DNA from 2 places in the Rossellomorea sp. DA94 genome. Region 2 is predicted to be linked to the other one. Evidence: riboswitches for the same ligand, from Rfam matches in the RefSeq annotation. Region 2 holds a riboswitch; the other holds the start of a gene.
What was found. A riboswitch is a leader RNA that binds a small molecule or an ion and turns the genes downstream of it on or off. The one in region 2 is predicted to bind FMN.
Positions count from the first base shown of each region.

Region 1: linked by a shared signal. The riboswitch ahead of ribD (bifunctional diaminohydroxyphosphoribosylaminopyrimidine deaminase/5-amino-6-(5-phosphoribosylamino)uracil reductase RibD) and the one ahead of P8596_RS14685 (ECF transporter S component) in region 2 are both predicted to bind FMN.

Region 1 is NZ_CP122397.1:2,630,162-2,634,935, reverse strand. It holds gene P8596_RS13665 (patatin-like phospholipase family protein) at 1-715, shown strand, start outside; gene P8596_RS13660 (hypothetical protein) at 851-1,546, shown strand; FMN riboswitch at 1,742-1,885, shown strand; gene ribD (bifunctional diaminohydroxyphosphoribosylaminopyrimidine deaminase/5-amino-6-(5-phosphoribosylamino)uracil reductase RibD) at 2,060-3,154, shown strand; gene ribE (riboflavin synthase) at 3,168-3,824, shown strand; gene P8596_RS13645 (bifunctional 3,4-dihydroxy-2-butanone-4-phosphate synthase/GTP cyclohydrolase II) at 3,841-4,774, shown strand, end outside.
Region 2 is NZ_CP122397.1:2,809,668-2,814,441, forward strand. It holds gene P8596_RS14670 (RecQ family ATP-dependent DNA helicase) at 1-592, opposite strand, end outside; gene P8596_RS14675 (YpbB family protein) at 570-1,634, opposite strand; gene P8596_RS14680 (ferredoxin) at 1,858-2,106, shown strand; gene P8596_RS14685 (ECF transporter S component) at 2,213-2,782, opposite strand; FMN riboswitch at 2,936-3,070, opposite strand; gene P8596_RS14690 (peptidoglycan DD-metalloendopeptidase family protein) at 3,185-4,078, opposite strand; gene P8596_RS14695 (hypothetical protein) at 4,297-4,774, opposite strand, start outside.

The DNA.
Region 1 (4,774 bases), 180 kb from region 2:
AAACGGCCGCAATAAAAAGGTGAATGTGGATTTCATCCGCGATCCCAAATATTTATCATGGCGGAACTACTGGAAAACGGGTGAATTATTCGGAATGGACTATGTCTTTGATGAAATACCGAATAAATTGGTCCCCTTCGATTATAAAGCCTTTCACTCCAACCGAACGGAATTTGTAGTCGGGACAACCGACTGTCAAACAGGAAAGCCAGCCTATTTCTCAAGGAAGGATTATGGAGAGGACCTTCTCACGATCATCCGCGCATCAAGCTCTCTTCCATTTGTGGCTCCGATTGTTGAATTTGCTTCTCGCTACCTCCTTGACGGGGGCATAAGCGATCCGGTTCCCATTGAAAAAGCCGAGCAGGACGGATTCAAAAAAAATGTGGTCATCCTCACCCGGAATAGGGGATATTATAAAAAGCCTTCAAGATTTTCGTTCCTGGTGAGAAGAAAATATCCTCAATATCCAGAGTTGCACAAAACGCTGATGAATCGCTATATGCGCTATAATCAAACGATTCAGGAGATAGAAGAAAAAGAAAAAAATGGAGAGGTATTGATCATCCAGCCTCAGCATCCACTCAAAGTAAGCCGGATTGAAAAAAATCCTCAAAAACTGGACGAATTGTACTGGCAGGGCTATCATGATGCAGAATCAAAATGGAAACAGTTAGTCGATTGGAACCGATCAGGGAAGCTGGTGCACTCATAAAACGTCAGGGATGAATAGAACCACTCCTTTGTGAAAGAGTGTTCTGTTCATTTCCCTCTGTTTTCCTGACAAATGGTCTTTTTACGGATTTTTCACATACATATGATAGAGATTCCTTGAAAGGACGAGCATTCTATGAACCTCTATCAAATATACAAAAATGAACAATATACGTTGCTTTTTAGAAGTGTCATGTATTTTCTCATTGGTGTAGGGATGCTTGTAGTGACACAGCAATTATATTATTTTCCCCTGCTGATCTTCATCCCGGCATTTTCAAATCTATATCTCAGCTATAGCCTGAAAAAGGAACTTAAGAAGGCAAACCGTCTGTATTATGAAAATATGCCCGTCTCCGAACATGCACTTGTAGGGGTCCATACAAAGGAAGGCTCCTATTATTTAAAAACGAACGGTTGGTCCCACTATTTTATTCAACGTACATCCATGATCAATAACCCAAAACAATATTTGTTTCACAGAAAGCACAAACTTCCGCTGTCATTTTCGAAATGGAGCAGAACCATAAAAATCGATCATCCTGAGAGAAGGATGATGTTTCAACTGAAATATCAAAGTGCCACCGCCATCGAATGGCAGAATGAAGGTGGGGACACGATCCTCATCTATAAAGGAAACAAGAGATGGATCTTGAACTATCAAGAAAAAAATTATCTATCCTTACAAAAAGGGTATCTCCCTCAAAGTGTTCAACGGCTGTTCGATTCCCACCACAGCTATGTATCATTTTACGAAACGTACAATGAGGATCTGGACTGGCTTCTGATCTTTCTTTGGTATGTAGACAGTGATTATTTTCTCACATCATAGTCAAGTCATTTGGGTACACTAACAAAGGAAGAATGTAACACGTATGAAAGACACATGCTTCTAATCATATAGAGGCATTTTTTTATCCCGTGATTTCATCGCCCTGTATTCTAAAAATTAGGACAAAAATCTTATTTTAGTTCTTCTTACATGATTTAATTTATGAAACTATGATAGAATAATGATAATCGAATAGGTTTCCTTCGGGGCAGGGTGAAATTCCCTACCGGCGGTGATGAGCAATTGCTCTTAGTCCGTGACCCGGCTAATACATATTAGACGGTGGATTTGGTGAAACTCCAAAGCCGACAGTGAAAGTCTGGATGGGAGAAGGAACGGCAGCATTTAGTGATACACAGGATAGGAGTCCGACCAGTGTTTATGGATGATTTTCCCTTTCTGAAATATCAGATTGAATGCTTTATTTAGTCATGCCAACTTCCCCCAAGTAAAACGTTACTTGGGGTTTCTTTATTTCTGAATAGTATTGTTGATAGAAGGGAGGTACATTCATTGGATCATACCCATTATATGAAGCTTGCCATTTCAATGGCAGAAGCAACCCTTGGCCAGACCTCGCCTAACCCGGTGGTAGGATCTATAGTGGTCAAAAATGGAGAAATTGTCGGGATGGGTGCTCATCTCAAATCGGGAGAAGGACATGCAGAAGTGAATGCCATTAAAATGGCAGGAGATAAAGCGAAAGGAAGCGACATTTACGTTACCCTCGAGCCTTGTTCCCACTATGGGAAAACACCTCCATGCTCTCAAATGTTGATTTCAAGCGGCGTAAAGAGGGTTCATATCGCCACCCGGGATCCAAATCCCTTGGTGGCCGGGCGTGGCATTCAACAATTAAGGGATGCAGGCATTGAAGTAGTGGTGGGAGAGCTTGAAGAAGAAGCCCGGGAGCTGAATAAGCATTTTTTCCACTTCATTCAATATGGTACCCCATATGTCACGCTAAAAACAGCGGTTACACTAGATGGAAAAACCGCATCAGCTTCGGGAGACAGTAAGTGGATTACATCCGAAGCCTCAAGAACCGATGTCCACTATGATCGTCACAGGCATGACGCGATATTAGTAGGAGTGAATACGGTCATTCAAGACAACCCACACCTTACCACCCGTTTGCCCCAAGGTGGAAAAAACCCCATTCGAATTATATTAGATACGTATTTGCGTACACCGATCCACTCTCATGTCGTAGAGGATCTAGAAAGTAGAACCATCATATTTACAGGCAGTTCGGTCAATGAAGAACAGAAGAAGCCCTATATCGATCGGGGATGCGAAGTCATTTCCCTAATCGATGAAAAGATTGGGATCCGAACCGTCCTTAAAGAACTGGGTTCCCGTAAGATAGCTTCCCTTTATGTAGAAGGTGGATCTACTATACATTCCGCTTTCTTAGAGGAAAGGGCTTTTGAGGAAATGATCATGTATATGGCTCCAAAGCTTGTTGGTGGAAGTGCTGCCTTCACGAGTTTTGGAGGAAAAGGATTTCCAACCATTGCAGAAGGATTGGAAATGGAGATTGCAAGCCTCGATCGTGTAGGACAGGATATCAAAATTGTCGCAAGGCCAAAAAGGGAATCTTTGTGAAAGGGGGAGAAAGATGTTTACTGGCATCATTGAAGAAATTGGAGCGATCGAACAGATGAAAAAGTCTTCCTCTTCCATGGAAATGACGATTGCAGCGAGCCGCATTCTCGAAGATATCCATATCGGGGACAGCATCAGTGTGAACGGGGTTTGTTTAACCGTCACCTCATTCAGCTCCAGCAGGTTTCAGGTTGATGTCATGCCTGAGACCTTTGAAGGGACCACCTTACGGACCCTTACCCGAGGTTCGGAAGTGAACCTGGAAAGAGCCATGGCGGCAAACGGACGCTTCGGCGGTCATTTTGTCAACGGCCATGTAGACGGGGTGGGTACCATCGTTAGAGTGGAGAAAGTGGAAAATGCATGGTATATGGACATCACCATCCCGGAACATCAGGGCCATTTGTTTATCATGAAGGGCTCGGTCGCAATTGACGGCACTTCCCTTACGGTGTTTGGTGTCAAAAATAATACCATTACGATTTCCCTCATCCCTCAAACGAGAGGGGACACGGTCCTTGGTGGAAAGAAAGTAGGGGACCTTGTCAATATTGAATGTGATGTAATGGCGAAATATTTTCATCGTTTCTATGAAGCAAAGGAACAGTCTGAGAGTACTTCAAGCAGCATCAGCTATGATTTTTTATCTCAAAACGGGTTCGCTGACTAAGAGGAGGGGTTGCCCCATGTTTAATAAGATCGAAGAAGCTCTGGAAGATTTACAGGCAGGCAAAGTCGTCATCGTGGTGGATGACGAAAATCGTGAAAATGAGGGAGATTTTATTGCCCTGGCGGATAAAGCGACTCCTGAAGTCATTAATTTTATGGCTAAAGAAGGGAGAGGCTTAATTTGTGCCCCTATTACGGAGGAAATAGCAACCAAATTGAAGCTTACGCCGATGACTATGTCGAATACAGACCCCCATGGCACGGCCTTTACCATATCAGTTGATCATAAATCCGCAACGACGGGGATAAGTGCATTTGAAAGATCGGCCACTATACAGGAATTATTGAACAAGAATTCAATTCCGGAGGACTTTAAACGTCCCGGACATGTATTTCCCCTTGTCGCCAAAAATGGCGGGGTTCTAAAGCGGGCAGGGCATACAGAGGCAGCCATCGATCTCGCTGTTCTGGCAGGTGCACAACCGTCCGGCGTCATCTGTGAAATCATGAATGAAGACGGCACGATGGCAAGGGTACCTGAATTGATGAAATTGGCTGATAGGTGGGATCTTAAGATCATCTCCATTGAGGACCTGATCAGATACAGACGCAAAAAGGAAAAGCTTGTGACCAGGGAAGTAGAAATTGAACTTCCAACCGAATTTGGAAACTTCAAAGCGGTTGCGTACACAGAAGACCTTACGGGGAAAGAGCATATCGCCCTTGTAAAAGGAGAATGGTCAGAGGGTGAGGATGTACTCGTACGTGTACACTCCGAATGCCTGACAGGGGATGTTTTCGGTTCCAATCGATGTGATTGTGGTCCTCAGCTCGCTACAGCCCTTACACAGATTGAAGAAGAAGGAAAAGGTGTCCTGCTTTATATGAGGCAAGAGGGTCGAGGGATCGGATTAATAAACAAACTGAAGGCTTATAAGCTTCAAGAAGAAG
Region 2 (4,774 bases):
CGACTGAATAGACCATTTCAACAGCATGATCCATTTGAAGCACCTGCTTGATGTCTTCCCTGACTTCCTCCGTCGCCGTTGCCGTCAATGCCAGAGTGGTCGGGTTGTGGAGCACTTTCTTCAGTTCCCCGAGCTTTAGATAATCCGGCCTGAAATCAGGTCCCCACTGAGATATACAGTGTGCTTCATCGATCACATACAGGGAAATATCCAAAGATTGCAGGGAGGATATGACCCCTCGCTTCATTAACATTTCAGGGGAAATGAAGATGAACTTATACAGATGTAATCGTTCCAAAGCCTCTCTTCTTTCCATGTAGGGCAAAAAAGAATTCAGTGCGATGACCCGCTTTTCCCCCATCACTTTCATCTGCTCCACTTGATCCTGCATTAAAGAGAGCAGGGGAGAAATGATCAACACGTGCCCATCCATCAGATAACCGGGCAGCTGATAACATAGTGACTTCCCTGTCCCGGTCGGGAGCATAGCAACTGTGTCCTGTTTATTCAGCACGGAATGGATGATTTCTTCCTGTCCTTCCCTAAAGGAAGAGTAACCGAATCTTTCTTTAAGTTCTTGTTGCAGATTCACGTGTTTCACCTGCCTTTGCGATAGCCACCCGGATTTGAAAATAGCTCAAATGAGGGAGCTTTTCTTTAATGGGCTTAAGTCTTTTCGTCTGCGCTTCCTCCATCACCTTCAGTACGTTTACGTATTCTTCCCTGGTAATGAAGGGATCAATGCCCAAACCTTCTTCTGTTAAGATCAATTCGATGACATGGTCCTCAATGGTATTGAGTTTCAATTTACGAATCCGGGCGATTTCTTCAAGGGAATGCCCCCTCTTATACAAGTCGTAGGTCTTGCTGGTCGATATGGTCAGGTTCTGTCGGTGGTCACTTTTCAAGCCCATGGAATATAATAACGGAAAGCCTTTAGGATCCTTTTCTATTTCTGTCAACATACCGTGAAGCAAATTCAGGAATCGGAAGCGGCACTCTTCAAGATCCATGTCCAATTGCTCTGCCACCTGAAATTCCGTCCAGCCATAGTCCTTATATCCAGTTAATCGATACACCAATAAAGATGGATCACTTTCCTGGACATTCAGCAGGGTGGTCAGCTCTTTGAACAAGAGGGACGAGAGATTGTCACTGTTTGGATTGGCCCTGATACAATTCTTGACCCATTCCTGTATATGTCTGTTCCGCTGAACCGGGTAATAGAGGAATTCCTGTCGTTTCGCATTGGAAAGGACCTGAACCAGGAGGCTTAACCTCATCCAGAATAGACGGGCTTTATCACCATGGATGAGACCGTTCATTTCTGAAGGGAAGGTCTCATCAAGAAAATACTGTTTCACGGCTTTAGAACCCTCGGATGACACTATGGCATTATCATTTTCACCAACGGTCATCCATCCGGCCTCTTCCAGTTCCCTTACCTTTTGATTGAAATACGGCCGCTTCAACTTAGGTAAAGAAAGGAAAAAAGGCTGCAGATGAAAAATGTGTGCATCCTGAATCGATTGGGAAGATTTCTTCCCTTTTAGAATGTGAAATACAGAGTAAATGGAGCGCTCTCCATTAATGTGCATAAAACAATATAGGATCACATAATTAAGATAGGTCAATGCTCTCCTCCTTAATATGTAGGTTATTGTCAAATATTGTACCATGAAATTGGCTTTTCACCATGTTTTGTTTTTCATATATAGGATAAAAATAAAAAGAAAGCACCTAACTATTGAAAAGTCATCCAATCCTCTATAAAATAAACATTAAGTGATTTTTCACAAATTGACATTGTGTATAATGATGAATTATATAGAATTATTTATTCGGGAGGTTTTTTCTTTGCCAAAATATACGATCGTTGACAAGGATACATGCATTGCATGTGGAGCATGCGGGGCTGCCGCTCCAGATATTTACGATTATGATGATGAAGGTATTGCATTTGTAACATTAGATGATAACCAGGGGACGGTTGAAGTTCCTGACGTGTTGGAAGATGATATGATCGATGCATTTGAAGGTTGCCCGACAGATTCCATTAAAGTATCTGACGAACCATTCGACGGAGATGCACTGAAATTTGAATAGTAAGGATGAAGGCTAAGAAGATCGATCTTCTTAGCTTTTTTTAATGGAATGGAATCCAATAGAAAAACCCCTCAATTTGGTTGAGGGGTTCATTTTTATAGTATCACTATGCCGCTTTGTTTAAGGCCACCTGTCTTGATAGCCAGCCTTGAAGGCGGACAAACAGTAAAGTAAATACGGATGTCACCAAAATCCCTTTCAGGATATTGAATGGAACGATTCCGGTAATGATGATTTCAGCAGGAAGCTCAAAGTTCATGAAGTATTTATAAGCAGGAAGGAACACAAAGTAATTCAGGATCCCCATGCTGATACTCATGACGACGGTTCCTGTGATCAGTCCGATCAACAGACCTTTTTTCGATTGAAAACGTGAATAGATGTAATATGTCGGAAGAATCAAAAGGACTCCCGCAATAAAATTGGCTGCATGACCAATCGGAACACCTGTGTCGCTTCCGGTCATGACATAATCGATCACGTTTTTAAACAGTTCGACCAATATTCCTGCAAGCGGTCCCAGTGTGACCGTCGCAATCAATGCAGGTACATCACTGAAATCAACCATGAGAAACTTTGGAAATGGTGGAATTGGGAAGTTGAATAACATTAGTACATACGATATGGCACTTAGCATACCAATTGTGACAAACATTCTCGTATTCATTTTTTTCATAACTCTCTCTCCTTTAGGAGATTCATCTCAAATCGAAGACGGTTCAAGCAAAAGGTAGCATTAAAAAACTCCCGGATAAACATATCCCGGAGAATGAAAGGCATACCCTAATAAACGTTTAGCTTCCCATTTTCTAAACGTTGTGGCCATCACCTTCATCTTCTCCCATCCAGACTATACTGTCGGCTTTGGAATCGCACCAAATCCTGCCCCAAAAGGCTCGCGGGCTTAGAAACACGTGGTTTCATCACCGCCGGTAGGGAATTTCACCCTGCCCCGAAGACGAATCTTTATTTTTTTATACATTCTCATTATACATAAAGTTGAGTGTTATGTGAAGAAAAACAGTTCGAATTCGAACTAATTATGTGTTTTCCCTTTCCCATGCTGTGTGTGACATCATCAATTCACCTTCAGCACCTGCCTGGGATAAATCGCCGATGCCGGGTTCAAGTCATTCCTCGACACCAGTTCATCCATATCGATCCCCTGCGCCTTAGAGATCGAATACAGTGTGTCCCCTTGCTTCACTACATATTGCCCTTTAGGGGAGAATGCTGGAATCATCAACCTCTGATTGACCTTTAACACGGAGCTCTTCAATTCATTTTTCTGCATGATTTCTTCAACTGACATCCCGTATTGTCTGGAAATCCCCCAAAGAGTCTCGCCTTTATGGACGATGTGCACTCCCTCGGCTACACTTTCTTCAGGAAGCGATTCCGGAGTCCCAGAGACACCTACTGCCTGGAAAGGATCCTTCTCTTTAGCAAATACCAGCTGTCCGACTTCTCCCTGACCGAATACACGATAAGGGTCGACAGCATTTTCTTTATCAATCGTCCACTCCCCTCTGTGTACTTCAAAATGGAGATGAGCCCCCGTTGATCTTCCAGTGTTCCCCAACCGTCCAAGTTGTTGACCTTGTGCCACTTCCTGATTTTCATCCACAAGCCTGCTTTGAAGATGAGCATAGACGGTTTCATATCCATTTTCATGCCTGATGAATACAACATGACCGTAGCTATCTGAAAGATAAGATTTGATCACTTTTCCTTTAGCCACAGAATATACAGGCGACCCGATGTCCCCTCCGATATCCATGCCTTTGTGAGAACCCGACCTTGTACCATATGAATCTGTTATCATACCTTCTACGGGAAATGTCCAGGACGATGTGTCACCTGACACCTTATCCAGCTCTGCGTTTGCTGCATTTTCGGTTAAGAACATCATGAATACACTTACCGTTAAAAGAAAAACGATGAAAAGCCTTTTTGCATAATCGAAAATCATGCTTGTCCTCCTTCGGTCTTATTGACAGACGTACCTTGACTTCTATATGTATTACACCATTCTAACCGTTTCCCCCTCATTACATGCATAGGCATTCTTTTTGAGATATTTTTCCTTTGTGTAGTTTGTCTGTGTATTGGGTAAATATTCGTTTTTATAGCGTATAAATAAAAAGACCAGATTCGGATCAAATCCGCTTCTGGTCTTTTCCATGATATTTAATTCACAACGCTCTTTTTATTCGGACTGATCGGTGTCTCGAGGGGCTCTGTGAAGTCAAAGCCGTTCCAGCTTTCCTGTTTAATGTTTTCAAACCGGGCACTTTCAAAGCCGGAACTCCTGCTTGTCAGCAGGATTCCTTCGATCATCTCCTGTGCGGTTTGTTCGCCTAAAGAGGTTAAATCCAATTCATTTAAAAAACTGATTGTGACCACCTCACTTGCTTCTGTCACGTTAAAATTGATGTCTTTCGGGATGACGCTTTGGAAAAGGCCCGTCTCTGCACTTTTCATTGCTTGGATCGACTCCTTGATCCCCCCTCTGTTTATATTATCCGGTACGAGGAAGCGGTCCTTCCCATTGGGTGAGTAAAGATAGTATGCACTGTGCGTTTTTTCATTCAGATCAACACTTGAGAATTCTCCCGTCGAACTGAATTGAGGGACCGAACCGTCAAGATTTTTCAGTACAACCTCT